3 regions of the Flavonifractor sp. genome follow, and region 1 is predicted to be linked to each of the others. Evidence: riboswitches for the same ligand, from Rfam matches in the RefSeq annotation. Region 1 holds a riboswitch; each other region holds the start of a gene.
The links. A riboswitch is a leader RNA that binds a small molecule or an ion and turns the genes downstream of it on or off. The one in region 1 is predicted to bind cobalamin.
Positions count from the first base shown of each region.

Region 2: it holds a riboswitch for cobalamin, as region 1 does, so the genes downstream of both, QZ378_RS09465 (energy-coupling factor ABC transporter permease) here and cbiD (cobalt-precorrin-5B (C(1))-methyltransferase CbiD) in region 1, are expected to answer to the same signal.
Region 3: it holds a riboswitch for cobalamin, as region 1 does, so the genes downstream of both, QZ378_RS02675 (AAA family ATPase) here and cbiD (cobalt-precorrin-5B (C(1))-methyltransferase CbiD) in region 1, are expected to answer to the same signal.

Region 1 covers NZ_JAHZDL010000087.1:3,526-8,538, forward strand. Annotated here, with positions in the region: gene metK (methionine adenosyltransferase) at 55-1,236, shown strand; gene QZ378_RS10640 (TetR/AcrR family transcriptional regulator) at 1,366-1,923, shown strand; gene QZ378_RS10645 (hypothetical protein) at 1,986-2,390, shown strand; cobalamin riboswitch at 2,434-2,620, shown strand; gene cbiD (cobalt-precorrin-5B (C(1))-methyltransferase CbiD) at 2,733-3,896, shown strand; gene cobM (precorrin-4 C(11)-methyltransferase) at 3,945-4,700, shown strand; gene QZ378_RS10660 (cobalamin biosynthesis protein) at 4,697-5,013, shown strand, end outside.
Region 2 covers NZ_JAHZDL010000068.1:6,510-11,522, reverse strand. Annotated here, with positions in the region: gene QZ378_RS09480 (cobyric acid synthase) at 1-830, shown strand, start outside; gene QZ378_RS09475 (precorrin-8X methylmutase) at 834-1,481, shown strand; gene QZ378_RS09470 (sirohydrochlorin cobaltochelatase) at 1,561-2,358, shown strand; cobalamin riboswitch at 2,336-2,516, shown strand; partial or broken gene QZ378_RS09465 (energy-coupling factor ABC transporter permease) at 2,549-3,267, shown strand; gene QZ378_RS09460 (energy-coupling factor ABC transporter substrate-binding protein) at 3,281-3,571, shown strand; gene cbiQ (cobalt ECF transporter T component CbiQ) at 3,571-4,350, shown strand; gene QZ378_RS09450 (ATP-binding cassette domain-containing protein) at 4,347-5,013, shown strand, end outside.
Region 3 covers NZ_JAHZDL010000010.1:14,417-19,429, forward strand. Annotated here, with positions in the region: gene QZ378_RS02670 (VWA domain-containing protein) at 1-1,083, opposite strand, end outside; gene QZ378_RS02675 (AAA family ATPase) at 1,076-2,281, opposite strand; cobalamin riboswitch at 2,245-2,438, opposite strand; gene QZ378_RS02680 (ABC transporter ATP-binding protein) at 3,228-5,013, opposite strand, start outside.

The DNA of each region.
Region 1 (5,013 bases):
CCATCCGGCGGAGCGCGTTTTTGCGCTCACAGTCAGAAAGGAAGGAATTATAACATGGCAAAGCGTCTGTTCACCTCGGAGTCCGTCACCGAGGGACATCCCGACAAGGTCTGCGACCAGATCTCCGACGCCGTCCTGGACGACATTCTGGCCGCCGATCCCACGGCCCACGTGGCCTGCGAGACCTTCACCACCACCGGCATCGTGACGGTGATGGGCGAGATCACCACCAAGCACTACACCGACATCCCCTCCATCGTCCGCCGCACTGTGGAGCGCATCGGCTACACCGATCCCGCCTACGGCTTCGACTACCGCTCCTGCGCGGTGATGACCGCCATTGACGAGCAGTCCCCCGACATCGCCATGGGCGTCAACGAGTCCTATGAGCTCCAGCAGGGCGGCACCGACGAGGCCGACCGCATCGGCGCCGGCGACCAGGGCATGATGTTCGGCTACGCCTGCGACGAGACCCCCGAGCTGATGCCCGCCCCCATCTCCATGGCCCACAAGCTGTCCCGCCGCCTGGCCGACGTGCGCAAGTCCGGCCAGCTCAAGTGGCTGCGCCCCGACGGCAAGAGCCAGGTCACCGTGGAGTACGGCGACGACGGCCAGGTTCTCTCCTGCCCCGCCATCGTGGTGTCCACCCAGCACGACCCCGACATCGCCCTGAAGGATCTGCGGGAGGCCGTGGTGGAGGAGATCATCAAGCCCATCATCCCCGCCCAGTACATCACCAAGGACACCAAGTTCTACGTCAACCCCACCGGCCGCTTCGTGGTGGGCGGCCCCGTGGGCGACACCGGTCTGACCGGCCGTAAGATCATCGTGGACACCTACGGCGGCTCCGCGGCCCACGGCGGCGGCTGCTTCTCCGGCAAGGATCCCACCAAGGTGGACCGCTCCGCCGCCTACATGGCCCGCTACGTGGCCAAGAACCTGGTGGCCGCCGGCCTGTGCCGCAAGTGCCAGATCGAGCTGGCCTACGCCATCGGCGTGGCCCACCCCGTCTCCGTGCTGGTGGACACCTACGGCACCGGCGTGCTGGACGAGGAGAAGCTCTCCGCCATCGTCAATGAGAACTTCGACCTGCGCCCCGCCAAGATCATCGAGCACCTGGATCTCCGCCGCCCCATCTACGAGCAGACCGCCGCCTACGGCCACTTCGGCCGCACCGACATCGACCTGCCCTGGGAGCACACCGACATGGTGGAGAAGCTGAAGAGCTATCTGTAAGAGAAAACCGGCAGCCTGGAAAAATCCCTGGCGCGGGCAGTGCCCGCGCCGGGGATTTCTGCGTATTTCCGGTTGACAGAAGGGCAGGATCTGCTAAAATGAACTTTGTTCAGAATGGGGGCGAGGCGCGTGAATACGGCAGTTACCTCCCGGCAGGCCCTGCTGGCCGCCAGCCGGGCCGTGGCCCGGCGGCAGGGGCTGGACGGCCTGAGCATCCGGGCGGTGGCGGAGGAGGCCGAGGTCTCCGTGGGCTCGGTCTACAACTACTTCTCCGGCAAGGCGGAGCTGATGGCCGCCACGGTGGAGGAGATCTGGGGGCAGATTCTGTCCGCGCCGGAGGCGGAACCGCCGGAGGATTTCGTCTCCTGCGTCCACGGGCTGTTCCACCGCATCCGAACCGGGGCGGGGGAGTACCCCGGCTTTTTCCGGGGACACGCCGCCGGCTTCCTGCCGGAGGGGCGGGCCGGCGGCCGCCAGGCCATGGAGGAGACCCTGGGGCAGCTCCGCCGGATGCTGCTGCGGGCGCTGGAGGCGGATCGGGCCGTATCGCCCGCCGCCTTTGACGATTGTTTCACCCGGGAGCAGCTGGCCGCCTTTGTGCTGGACAGCCTGCTGGGACAGCTGAGCCGGGGGGCGGACAGCTGCGGCGGGCTGGAGCAGGTGCTCCGGCGGCTGCTCTACCGCTGAAGAGTCCCCGCGCCCGCCGCGGCGCGGAACATGAGATCTGAGACAAGGGGGAACCCGATTTGGTGAAAAAAGAGACGCTGCTCCTGCTGGCCGGACTGGTGTGGGGGGCGGCGGGGGTCAACATCCTGCGCATCGGGCTGCTGGCCTACCCCGGCCACGCCGCAGTGTGGAGCATCGCCCTCTCCGTGCTGGTCTTCGTCCTTTTTCAGGGGAGGGTGTTCGGCCCGCTGGTGCGGCGGCACACGGTGCGCATCCGCGGCTACGGCGCCGTGCGCCAGTGGTTCTGGCGCTTTTTTGACCGGAAATCCTTCCTGATCATGGCCCTGATGATGACGCTGGGCATCGGCCTGCGGGCCAGCGGCCTGGCGCCGGAGGGCTTTATCGCCGTGTTTTACACCGGCCTGGGCGCCTCCCTGCTGACGGCGGGCATCCGCTTCCTGCTGGCGGCCCCCCGCAGGGAATTTTGAAACCCCGCCTTTACTTTTGCCCCGCATCCTGCTATAATAACAGGGAATTCAATGCACCCGCAGTGCGCGGCGGAGCCGCGCATCGGGAAGCCGGTGAAAATCCGGCGCAGTCTTACCTCTACTGTAAGCGTGGACAAAGGCGCACAGGCCATTGGTTCCCAGGGAACCGAGAAGGCGCGCCGGAGGAGGAAACGCAAGCCAGGAGACCTGCTGTGGTGTGCGAACCGGCGTAGCTCTGAGGTGGAGAGGTGCGGCAGACCCCGACAGCAGGGATGCAAAAGGGATGCAAGGATTCTCCTCGTCAGCCGAGGAGGATCTTTTTTGTTGTCAGGAGGTGTCTGTGTGGCAAAGCTGGAGCTGTATATCCCGGTGGGGCGGCAGAAGCTGCGCTGCGGCTACACCACCGGTACCTGCGCCGCGGCGGCCGCCGCCGGGGCCGCGGCCCGGCTGCTCACCGGCGAAACCCTGCCCGCCGTACGCATTGCCACCCCGGCGGGGGTGGCGGTGGAGGCCGAACTGCTCCGGCACGCCGCCGGGGAGGGCTGGGCCGCCTGCGCGGTGCGCAAGGACGGCGGCGACGACCCGGACGTCACCGACGGGGCGCTGATCTTCGCCCGGGTGGAGCGGACGGACACCCCCGGCATTGTCATCGACGGCGGCGAAGGGGTGGGCCGGGTGACCCTGCCCGGCCTGGATCAGCCGGTGGGGGCGGCGGCCATCAACTCCACCCCCCGGCGGATGATCGGGGAGCAGATGGAGGCTGTTATGGCCAAGGCCGGGTACACCGGCGGCCTGCGGGCGGTGATCTCCGTGCCGGAGGGGGAGGCCCTGGCAAAGCGCACCTTCAACCCCCGGCTGGGCATCGTGGGGGGCATCTCCATCCTGGGCACCAGCGGGATTGTGAAGCCCATGAGCGAGGCGGCCCTGCTCGACTCCCTCTACCTGGAGATGGACCAGCGGCGGGCGGCGGGGACGGAGGATCTGCTCCTCACCCCCGGCAACTACGGGGAGAGCTTTGCCAGAGAGGTGCTGGGCCTGAACCTGGACCGCTGGTGCATGTGCAGCAACTACCTGGGGGCGGCCATCGACCACGCCGCCGGGGCGGGGTTCCGCTCCGTGCTGGTGGTGGGGCACCTGGGCAAGCTGATCAAGGCGGCGGCCGGGTGCATGAACACCCACTCCAAGACCGCCGACGCCCGGCGGGAGACGCTCACCGCCCACGCCGCCCTGGCCGGGGCGGACGGAGCACTGCTGCGTGCCCTCTTTGACAGCCCCACCACCGACGCGGGGGTGGAGCTGCTGAAACAGGCCGGCCTGCTGGGGCCGGTGATGGCCTCCATCGGGGAGGCCCTGGACGGACAGTTGAAGCGCCGGGCGGGGGAGGGGCTGACCATCGAGGCCTTCTTCTTCTCCAACCAGTACGGCATTTTGGGAAAGACCCCGGGGGCGGAGCGGCTGCTGGCCCTCCACCGGGCAGCCCCGGATGGCGAAACGGCGGGCGGATGATATCCGCCCCTACACACAACTTGTCTACGCGCTCAGGAGGTTTATATTATGGTACATTTTATCGGCGCGGGCCCCGGCGGGGCGGATCTGATCACGGTGCGGGGTGCCAGACTGCTGGGGGAGGCCGACGTGATCATCTACGCCGGATCCCTGGTGAACCCCGCCCTGCTGGACTACAAGAAGGAGGGCTGCCAGGTCTATAACAGCGCCTCCATGACCCTGGAGCAGGTCATCGAAGTGATGAAGGCCACCGAGGAGAAGGGCGGCGTCACCGTCCGCCTCCACACCGGCGACCCCTCCCTCTACGGGGCCATCCGGGAGCAGATGGACGAGCTGGACAAGCTGGGCATCGCCTACGACGTGACCCCCGGCGTGTCCTCCTTCTCCGGGGCGGCGGCGGCCCTCAACGCCGAGTATACCCTGCCGGAGGTATCACAGTCCGTGATCATCACCCGCATGGCGGGGCGGACGCCGGTGCCCGAGGGGGAGGGGCTGCGCAAGCTGGCCTCCCACGGCTGCACCATGGTGCTGTTCCTGTCCACCGGCCTGCTGGAGCAGGTGGAGGAGGAGCTGACGGCGGGGGGCTATTCTCCCGACACCCCGGCGGCCATCGTCTACAAGGCCACCTGGCCGGAGGAGAAGGTGTTCCGCTGCACCGTGTCCACCCTGGCAAAGACCGCCAGGGAGAACAGGATCACCAAGACGGCGCTGATTACCATCGGGCATTTCCTGGGGGATGATTACGAGCGCTCCAAGCTCTACGACCCCGCCTTCACCCACGAGTTTCGGGAGGCCAGCCGATGACCGTGGCGGTGATCGCCTTTACCCGCAGAGGCGCGGCCCTGGGGAAAACCCTGGCGGCCGCCCTGGGCGGCACCCTGTCCGCCCCCGCCCGCTTTGCCGCGGACGTGGGGGCGGAGCCGGTTCCCTCCCTGGACGCCTGGACGGCGGCACAGTGGGGGGAGGCCGAGGGGCTGATCTTCGTGGGGGCGGCGGGCATCGCCGTGCGGGCCATCGCCCCCCATGTCAAGGATAAATTCACCGACCCCGCCGTAGTCAGCGTGGACGAGGCGGGGCGGTTTGCCGTCCCCCTGCTGTCCGGCCACGTGGGGGGCGC
Region 2 (5,013 bases), on a different contig from region 1:
TTGTCCCCATGCTGGATGTGGATGTGGACGACGAGGACTCCCTGTCCTCCCGGCTGGGAAACACCGGCAAGGTGGGCCTGGTGGACATCGCGGTGGTGCGCCTGCCCCGCCTGTCCAACTTCACCGACTTCAACCCCCTGGAGCGGATGGAGGCCGTCACCCTCCGCTATGTCACCTCTCCCCGGGAGCTGGGGCACCCGGATCTGGTGGTGCTCCCCGGCACCAAGAACACCATGGACGACCTGCGCTGGCTGCGGCAGAGCGGCATAGAGGCCGCCATCCTCAAGCACGCCTCCGCCGGCGGCGCGGTGGTGGGCATCTGCGGCGGCTATCAGATGCTGGGACAGACCGTCTCCGACCCCGACGGGGTGGAGGGGGGCGGCACGCTGGCCGGCCTGGGCCTGCTCCCCGCCCACACGGTGTTCCAGGGGGAAAAGACCCGCACCCGGGTGACCGGCGCCTTCCGGGCCCCGGAGGGCATCTTCAGCGCCATGGCGGGCGTCCCCTTCGAGGGCTACGAGATCCACATGGGCCGCACCGAGAGCGCCGCCGCTCCCCTGGTGGACTTCACCACCCAGACCGGGGAGCGCCACACCGACGGCCTGAGTTCCGGCAATGTGTGGGGCTGCTACGTCCACGGCATCTTTGACAAGGCCGGGGTGGCGGAGGCCCTGGTCAACGCCCTGCTGAGGGCCAAGGGGCTGGAGCCCGGCGCGGCGGCGGTGGACTGGCAGGACTACGCCCAGGGGCAGTACGACAAGCTGGCCGGCGGCCTGCGGGAGAGCCTGGACATGGCGCGGATTTACCGCATACTCAACGGGGAGGAATAATCCATGAAGGAAATTCAGTTACAGCGGGTGGCCCCGGCGGACATCGAGGCCCGGAGCATGGAGCTCATCGCCCAGGAGCTGGGCGAGCGTGTGTTCCCGGCAGACCAGCTGCCGGTGGTCAAGCGGGTGATCCACACCACGGCGGACTTTGAGTATGCCGACAATCTGGTGTTCTCCCCCGGCGCGGTGGAAAAGGGGATCGCCGCCATGAAGGCCGGCTGCACCATCGTCACCGACACCCAGATGGCCTTCTCCGGCGTGAATAAGCGGGTGCTGGAGAAGTTCGGCGGAAGGGCCATGTGCTTCATGTCCGACCCGGACGTGGCCGCCGAGGCCAGGGAGCGGGGAGAGACCCGGGCCACCGTGTCCATGGAGCGGGCCGCCGCCCTGGACGGCCCCCTGGTGCTGGCCATCGGCAACGCCCCCACCGCCCTGGTGCGGGCCTGCCAGCTCATGGACGAGGGGAAGATGAAGCCCGCCCTGGTCATCGGCGTGCCGGTGGGGTTTGTCAACGTGGTGGAGAGCAAGGAGCTGCTGCTCACCATGGACGTGCCCCACATTGTGGCCCGGGGCCGCAAGGGCGGCTCCAATGTGGCCGCCGCCATCTGCAACGCCCTGCTCTATCAGGCCAGCAACAACGCGCGGGAGTAGGGGCGGCCACAGGCCGCCCCTGCAAAGGCATCGATCTGCGCCCGATTCTGCACATTTCGTCCCCACAGGAGGAACAACCATGGACAGACAAGCCATCCTGGCGGTGTCCTTCGGCACCAGCCATTTTGACACCCTGGAAAAGACCATCGCCGCCATCGAGGCGGAGCTGGCCGCCGCCTTCCCGGAGCGAACCCTCCGCCGGGCCTTCACCAGCGGGATGATCCTGCGCAAGCTGGAGAAGGAGGGCACCCACATCGACGACGTGCCCCAGGCCCTGGAGCGCCTGGCGGTCGAGGGGTACCACGATGTGGTGGTGCAGCCCACCCACATCCTCAACGGCGACGAGTACGACAAGCTGATGGCCCAGGCCGCCCCCTTTGCCGGGCGGTTTGCCCGGCTGTCCTTCGGAAAGCCCCTGCTGACGGCAGAGGCGGACTACCGGGCGCTGGCCGACGCCCTGCTCTCCGACCTGCCCGCCCCGTCGGAGGACGCCGCCGTGCTCTACATGGGCCACGGCACGGGGCACTACGCCAACGCCGCCTACACCCAGCTGGAGTACCTGCTCCACGACCTGGGCCGGCGGGACATCGTCATCGGCACGGTGGAGGGCTACCCCGGCTTTGACGAGGCCCTGCGGCGGCTGAAGGAGCGGCACGCAGTGCGCCGGGTGGAGCTGCGGCCCCTGATGGTGGTGGCCGGCGACCACGCCAAGAACGATCTGGCCGGGGACGAGCCCGACTCCTGGAAGTCCATGCTGGAGGCGGAGGGCTATCAGGTGTCCTGCGTCCTGCGGGGTTTGGGGGAGAACCCCGGCGTGCGGGCCCTGTTCGCCGCCCACGCCGAAGCGGCGGAAAAACTCCAGGCGGAGGCCTGTTGACATAGTGCTCCGGAAAAGGGAAGTCGGGTGCAAGTCCCGCGCAGTCCCGCTGCCGTGAGAGAGGAGCCGCCGGGCAAATGCCACTGGGGAGACCTGGGAAGGTGCGCGGCGGCAGAGAGGCTCGAGCCGGAAGACCTTGCCGGAGCATACCACACCATCAGCCTACGAGGTATAGGAAAGGATGAAGATCATGACAACACAACGCAACCACCGCCTGCTGCGCACCGCGGCCCTGATGATCGGGCTGCTGGGCCTGCTGCCCATGAGCGCCTCCGCCATGCACATTGCCGAGGGCTATCTGCCCGCTGGTTGGTGCGTGGTTTGGGGGGCCGTGTGCGTGCCCTTTGTGGCGGCGGGCTTCCTGTCCATCAAAAAGAAGGTGGAGATGGCGCCCCGGGCCAAGATCCTCCTGGCCATGTGCGGGCCTTCGCCTTTGTGCTCTCCGCCCTGAAGCTGCCCTCTTTTACCGGTTCCTGCTCCCACCCCACCGGCGTGGGCCTGGGAGCCATCCTGTTCGGGCCCATGACCATGGCGGTGCTGGGGCTGATCGTCCTGCTGTTCCAGGCCCTGCTGCTGGCCCACGGCGGCCTGACCACCCTGGGGGCCAACACCTTCTCCATGGCCATCGCCGGGCCCATCGTGTCCTGGCTGGTGTACAAGCTGCTGCGGAAGGCCAAGGCCCCGGCGCCCGTGGCGGTGTTCGCCGCCGCCGCCCTGGGGGATCTGTTCACCTATGTGGTGACCTCCTTCCAGCTGGGGGTGATCGACGGGGGCATGGCACGGTACCTGATGGTGTTCGCCGTCACCCAGATCCCACTGGCCATCGCCGAGGGACTGCTCACCGTGGTGGTGTTCAACGTGCTGGAGAAGTACAGCAAGACCGAGCTGGAAACGCTGTGCGTGCTGTAAGGAGGGAGAAGCGATGAAGGTCTGGCAGAAAAATCTGATTCTGATCGCCCTGGTGGTGATCATTGCCGCCCTGCCCCTGTGGCTGCTGCCCAACGCCGAGTTCGGCGGCGCCGACGGACAGGCCGAGGAGGTGGTTCAGGAGCTGAATCCCGGCTACCAGCCCTGGTTTGAGCCCATCCTGGAGCCCGCCAGCGGCGAGGTGGAGTCCCTGCTCTTCGCCCTCCAGGCCGCCGTGGGCGCGGGGATCGTGGGCTTTGTCCTGGGCCGCATCACCAAAAAGCCCGGCGGGAAGGACGAGAGCTGATGGGTACCGACCGCTGGGCCTATCAGTCCCGCCTGCGGCGGGTGGATCCGCTGCCCAAGCTGATCCTCTCCCTGACGGCGCTGGTGGTATGCCTGTGCTGCGGCAGCGGGGTGGTGGGCCTGGCCACGGCGGCGGCCATGGGCGTGCTGATCACCGTTTTGGGGGGCCTGCCCCCCAGGGTATACCTCCATTTTCTCAAGATCCCCATGGCTTTCCTGGCGGTGGGCTGCGCCACCATGCTGGTGCGCAGCTACCCCGCGGGAACGCCGGTTCTGGCCGCCCTTCCGGTGGGAGGGCGGCTGTGGGGCTTTGACGGGGCCGCCCTGGCCGCCGCCGCGGCCCTGTTTTTCCGCGCCCTGGGGGCGGTGGGAGCCATGTACTTCCTGGCCCTCAACACCCCGGTCACCGACCTGACCATGTGCCTGGGGCGGCTCCACGTGCCCCGCCTGCTGGTGGAGCTGATGGAGCTCATCTACCGCTTTATCTTCGTGCTCTCCGAGACGGCGGGGAGCATCCGCACCGCCCAGGCCTCCCGCCTGGGCTACCAGGGGCTGCGCCGCTCCCTGTCCTCCCTGGGAACCATGGCCTCCCTGGTGTTCCTGCGGGCCTGGCGGCGGGCCGACCGGATCTACGCCGCCCTGGAGTCCCGGGGCTATGCCGGCAGCCTCACCACCCTGCCGGGGGACTATGCGCCGGGCCGGGGGCTCTACCCCCTGGCTCTGGCGGTGGCGGCTGGGCAGCTGGCAGTCCTGTTTGCGGAGAGGGGGGTGCTGGGATGAATCCAGCCATCGAGACGAGAGAGCTGTGCTACACCTACGAGGACGGCACCGCCGCCCTGGACCATGTGAGTCTGAAGGCGGAGCGGGGGCGGATCACCGGCATTCTGGGGGCCAACGGGGCGGGGAAGTCCACCCTGTTCCTCAACCTGAACGGGGTGCTCACCCCCCAGAGCGGGGAGGTGCTTCTGGACGGCGCGCCGGTGCGCCGGGATCGAAAGGGCCTGGCGGAGCTGCGCCGCCGGGTGGGCATCGTGTTCCAGGATCCCGACGACCAGCTCTTCTCCGCCGACGTGTACCGGGACATCTCCTTCGGGGCGGTGAACCTGGGCCTGCCCGAGGCGGAGGTCCGCCGCCGGGTGGAGGCGGCCATGGAGCGCACCGGGGTGGCCCACCTGCGGGACAAGCCCACCCACGCCCTCTCCTTCGGCCAGAAGAAGCGGGCGGCCATCGCCGGGGTGCTGGTGATGGAGCCGGAGGTGCTCATCCTGGACGAGCCCACCGCCGGGCTGGATCCCCAGGGGGTCAGCGGCCTGCTGGCGCTGCTGGAGCAGCTGCGGGACGGGCTGAACATGGCTATCCTGCTGGCCACCCACGACATGGATCTGGTGCCTCTGTGCTGCGACGACGCCTACCTGCTGGGAGGCGGGCGGGTGCTGGCCGCCG
Region 3 (5,013 bases), on a different contig from region 1:
GTCAGCCCGGCCCGTGAGCAGGGCGCGCACCTCATAGACCTCTTCCCCCTGCTCTAGCCTTTCCCGGGACTGGCCCTGCTGAGAATGCTGTACAGGAGGCTGTGTCCTGTCCGGCGGTAAATCTTCCGCCGGAGGCTGAACGTCCTCCACTGAACCTCCTCTGTCCCGGGAGCTGCTGTCCGGTTGCGGCTCCTGGGGGGCTGGCGCCTCCGCCTTCCGGGATGGCGGCGTTTCGCACCCCTCCCGCCGACGGTGGGGCAGGGCCAGCTCCGCCGCCGTATGGAGATCGTCCATGTTTAGATATGTCCGTCCCGCAAGTGCGGCCAGAGCACGGGCTGTGTGCAGAATGGATAGCTCCGCCCGGTGCCCGGCGGCATTGGCCTGCCGCGCCAACAGACAGGCCGCCTGTTCCTCCGCCTCTCCCACAGATACCTGCGGCAGGAGCGCACGGGCGGAGGCCACTGTCTCGGACAGCCGCGCCTCCTGCCTGGCCCATTGGGCGCGAAATCCGACGGGATCTGTCTCAAAAGCCAGAGCGCGGCGGACCACCTCTTTCCGGGACTCCGGCTCTGTCTCTCCGATTACCGCAACATAGATGCCAAAGCGGTCCAGCAGTTGAGGCCGAAGGATCCCCTCCTCCGGATTCATGGTTCCTACCAGAGAAAATCGGGCGGGACAGGTATGGGAAATGCCGTCCCGCTCCACCCGGCACACCCCGCTCTCCAGGGTGTCCAGCAGGGCACCGCTCAGAGCGGCGGGAAGCAGATTGATCTCATCGGCGTACAGCACTGCCCCGTCGGCCCGAGCCAGCAGACCGGGTTGGAATTGCCGCCGGCCAGTGCGCACCGCCGTCTCCAGCTCCACGCCGCCCAAAAGCATGTCCTCCGTGGTGCTCACAGGGAGCTCCACCAGGTGTACGCCCTCCAACCCACCCATGGCCCTCACCAGGGTGGACTTAGCCGTCCCTTTTTCTCCGCACAGCAGTACGCCCCCGATGCGGGGCTCCACAGCCAGGCAGAGAAGCGCCTGCTTTGCCCGCTCCTGACCCACCACGGCGGAGAAGGGATATCGGGCTCTATCCATGGAACAGTTCCCCCCAGTTAAGTTCGGCGCCGCCCCCCTGCTCAAAGGGAGCCCGGCGCAGCCGGTGGGGCAGGGCCAGCTCTGCCGCCTGCCGCAGATCTCCCTCGGCTGCCTCCTGTCGTCCATCCAAGGCGGCCAAGGCCCGTGCCGTCTTGAGCATGGTGATGTCCGCGCGGTGGCCGTCCACCTGGAGCGCAGTGCAGACACGCGCCACCGTGTCAAAGAGCGCCTCGGGAAGAGCCACTTGAGACAGACGGTCCTGCGCCGCCGCGATGCGCCGCCGCAGTTTCTCCTGCTCTGGCTCATAGAACGCACAGAATGCGGCTGGGTCTGTCTCAAAGGCCAGCCGCCGGCGGACGACCTCCTTGCGGGCCTCCGCTTCCGGCTCGCCGTGCACCTCCACCATCAGGCCGAAACGATCCAACAGCTGGGGGCGAAGATCTCCCTCCTCCGGGTTCATGGTGCCTACCAGAATAAAGCGGGCCGGGTGGCTGTAGGAGACCCCCTCCCGTTCCACGGTATTTACCCCCATCGCGGCGGAATCCAGCAGCACATCTACGATGTGGTCCTCCAACAGGTTGATCTCGTCTACATAGAGGATGTTCCCATTTGCCTGAGCCAGCAGCCCGGGCTCAAATGCCTTCACCCCTTCTTTCAGCGCCCGTTCCAGATCCAGAGTACCCACTACCCGATCCTCTGTGGCGCTTACCGGGAGCTCCACCACCCGTCTTCGATAGCGTGCCGTATGTCTGTCCGGTTTGGTGCGGCATTCATCACACAGCATTTCTCCGTCTATTCTGCAGTGGAAGGGGCACCCCTCGGTTACTTCCACCTCATCCATCAGCGCCGCCAAACCGCGTACCGCTGTAGACTTGGCCGTCCCTTTCTCTCCCTGGATAAGCACACCGCCGAGGCGGGGATCTACCAAGTTAAGTAGCAGCGCGGTTTTCAGTTTCTCCTGTCCTACGATTGCCGCAAAGGGATATTCATATCGTTCCATTGGGCATGACCCGCCTTTCTCCATCAAACTGCATGTACCATAACATATAAAAAGCCGGGATTGGAGCATGCTCCAATCCCGGCATATGCCTGCAAACAATCCACCTCGCCTATGGGAAGGGGATTCCTCTGCCGCACACTGGCTCCTGAGATCCGAAGAGCATTTCTGTGCACGCAGCAGGCAGGTTTTCTGACTCATGCATCCTCATCCTCGCCGCCTTCCCGGTATTCTCTACCAGTGGCATTCTTGGCGGGACTCCGCAATTACAGCAGCGGCCCTGTGCGGGAGTTTCACCCGGCTTCCCTTTTCTGTCCTCTCCCGAAGGAGAGGGCACACCTGTGCGCTTGCTATTTTACTTTTGATATCTTGATTGTATTCTCCATTTCATTCATTGTCAATTGCTAATTTCTTTCTAGATGGATTTCGCCAGCTCGAGAATGGGCGAACAGCATATTCGGCCTGTCACAGGCGTCCATCAAATATCTTTTGCAGTCGGACATCTTAATCCGCTTTTGACCAGAAGTTGTCAGGTGTATTCACTCGTAGAAATTATGGACCAGGAGTGCCAGCTGTCGCAGCCACGTGCGCTGTTTTCAGCGTAGTGCATGACGCGTACATTTGGGCAGTGTTGAGCCGCGTGGGAGGGGAGTTTCAATAAGAGGATATACGGCAATCTAGCACTCCTTAGGACAACATCAATTTCAGAGGATATAGGCTCGACATCAGCAAATTGCCGCTGCCGCAGACCATTTCACAGGACGTTGTGTTAGAAAAGTGTTAGAAACGCAAAAAACAAGTGGTCGAAAAAGTGAAAAAAAGTACCGCATTCCAACGGAATACGGTACTTTTATGGTTGCGGGGGAAGGATTTGAACCTTCGACCTCCGGGTTATGAGCTGCTACCGGCAGTTCAATCCTTTGATTTCAAGTGCTTTCCGACCCTTTTCGTTCCAGAAAACTGCCAAATCCCGGAGGTCGTATGCTGCCTGCTCCGCTGGGATTTTTCCCGTTCTGGGTCAAGTCATGGGTCAAAGTAGCAACACGTTATCAGAAATTCGTCACTATAAGACAAAACACCCCAACGGAGGCGCAAGGTCAAAAGAACAATGGCCTGCTGGTCATAAATTACATTCAAAACGACTGATTCATTGAAGCACACTCCAATAAACTCCTCGCTTTTTCATCAGTTCATCATATGTGCCGGACTCCACGATCCCCCGCTCCCCCACCACAAAGATGCGGTCGGCCCGGCGGATGGTGGAGGGACGGTGGGCGATCAGGAAGCAGGTGCGGCCCTCCAGCAGGCGGAGGGTGGCCTGCTGGAGCCGCTGCTCCGTGGTAGTATCCACACTGCTGGTGGCCTCGTCCAGGATGAGGATAGGCGCCCGGCTCACCAGGGCCCGGGCCATGGCCAAAAGCTGGTACTGCCCCTGGCTGAATTCCCCGGCCGCCCCCGACATGAGGGTTTGGTACCCCTGGGGCAGGCGCTGGATGAAACCGTGGGCATGGGCCAGTTTTGCCGCATGGACAACCTCCGCCTCCGTGGCCTCCGGGCGGGCATAGCGCAGATTGTCCAGCACCGTGCCGCGGAAAAAGACGGTCTCCTGGAGCACCACGGAGAAGCACCGGCTCAGTCCTTCCCGGCTGTACCGACCGAGGGGCACGCCGTCCAGCCGGATCTCCCCCGCCGTCGGCTCATAGGCCCGGATCAGCAGGTTGACCAGGGTGGTCTTGCCCGCGCCGGTCTCCCCCACAAATGCGGCCACCTCCCCTGCCCTGACGCGGAAGCTCACATGCTCCAGCACCGGCCTGTCCGGCTCATAGGAGAAGGACACATCCGCAAAGGACACCTCTCCCCGCACCGTCCGGGGTGAGACTGCACCCGGGACATCGGGGGGCAGCTCCGGCTCGTCCAAAATCTCAAAGAGCCGCTCGGCCCCAGCGACGGCCTGCTGAATGCTGGAAAAGAGGGCGGCAATGCTGTTCAGGGGCCGCCCCAACTGCCGGGAGTAGCCCAGGAAGCTGACCACCAGCCCAACGCTCACCGCGCCGCGGAGGGCCAGCACGCCCCCGGCGCAGGCGATCAGGGCAAAGCCCAGGTTGTTGACCATGTTCACCAGCGGGCTGAGCAGGCCGGCGCAGATCTGCGCCTTCACCGATGTGGCGCACAGCGCCCCGTTCATCTGGTCAAACCGCGCCAACAGCTCTTCCTGCTGGTGGTAGAGCTTCACCGTGCGGCTGTTGGAGAGGGACTCCTGCACCAGGCCGCTCAGGCGGCCCAGCTCATCGGCCTGCCGGCGGTAGAGCGTCCTGCTCCGCCGGGAGATCAGGCGGGTGCACAGGGCGATCACCGGCACAGTTGCCAGGGCCGTCAGAGTGAGCAGCGGGCTGAGGGCCGCCATGATGGCCAACGCCCCCGCCACCATCAGCAGGCTGGACAGGAGCTGAGTCACCGTCTCAGCCGCCACGGTGCTGACGTTGTCGGCATCGCTGACCAGGCGGTTCATGGTATCCCCATGGGGGTGGCGGTCAAAGTAGGACAGGGGCAGCCGCCCCAGCTTGGCAAAGCACTCCCTCCGGATGCGGGCCACCATCCGCTGGGAGAGGATCTCCATCCAGCGGCGTCGGCCCCAGTTGCCGAGCCACTGTGCCGCCGCGGCCCCTGCCAGAGTGGGCAGCAGCACTGACAGAGCGGCACGCTCCACGCCGCCCCAAGGCAGAAAGCAGTCCACCGCCCGTCCCAGCAGATAGGGTACCGCCAGGGCCGCCCCGGTGGAGAGCAGGGTAAGGCACACCACCAGCAGCAGCTCCCTGCCCCAGCGGGCGTAGAGGGCCAGGAGCCGCCGCACGGTGCCCCGCCCGTCCCTGGCCCTGGCGTGGGGGCCGAAGCGCTGCTGGAGGCTCCGCCGCTGGGGAGGCAGCACAGGGCCG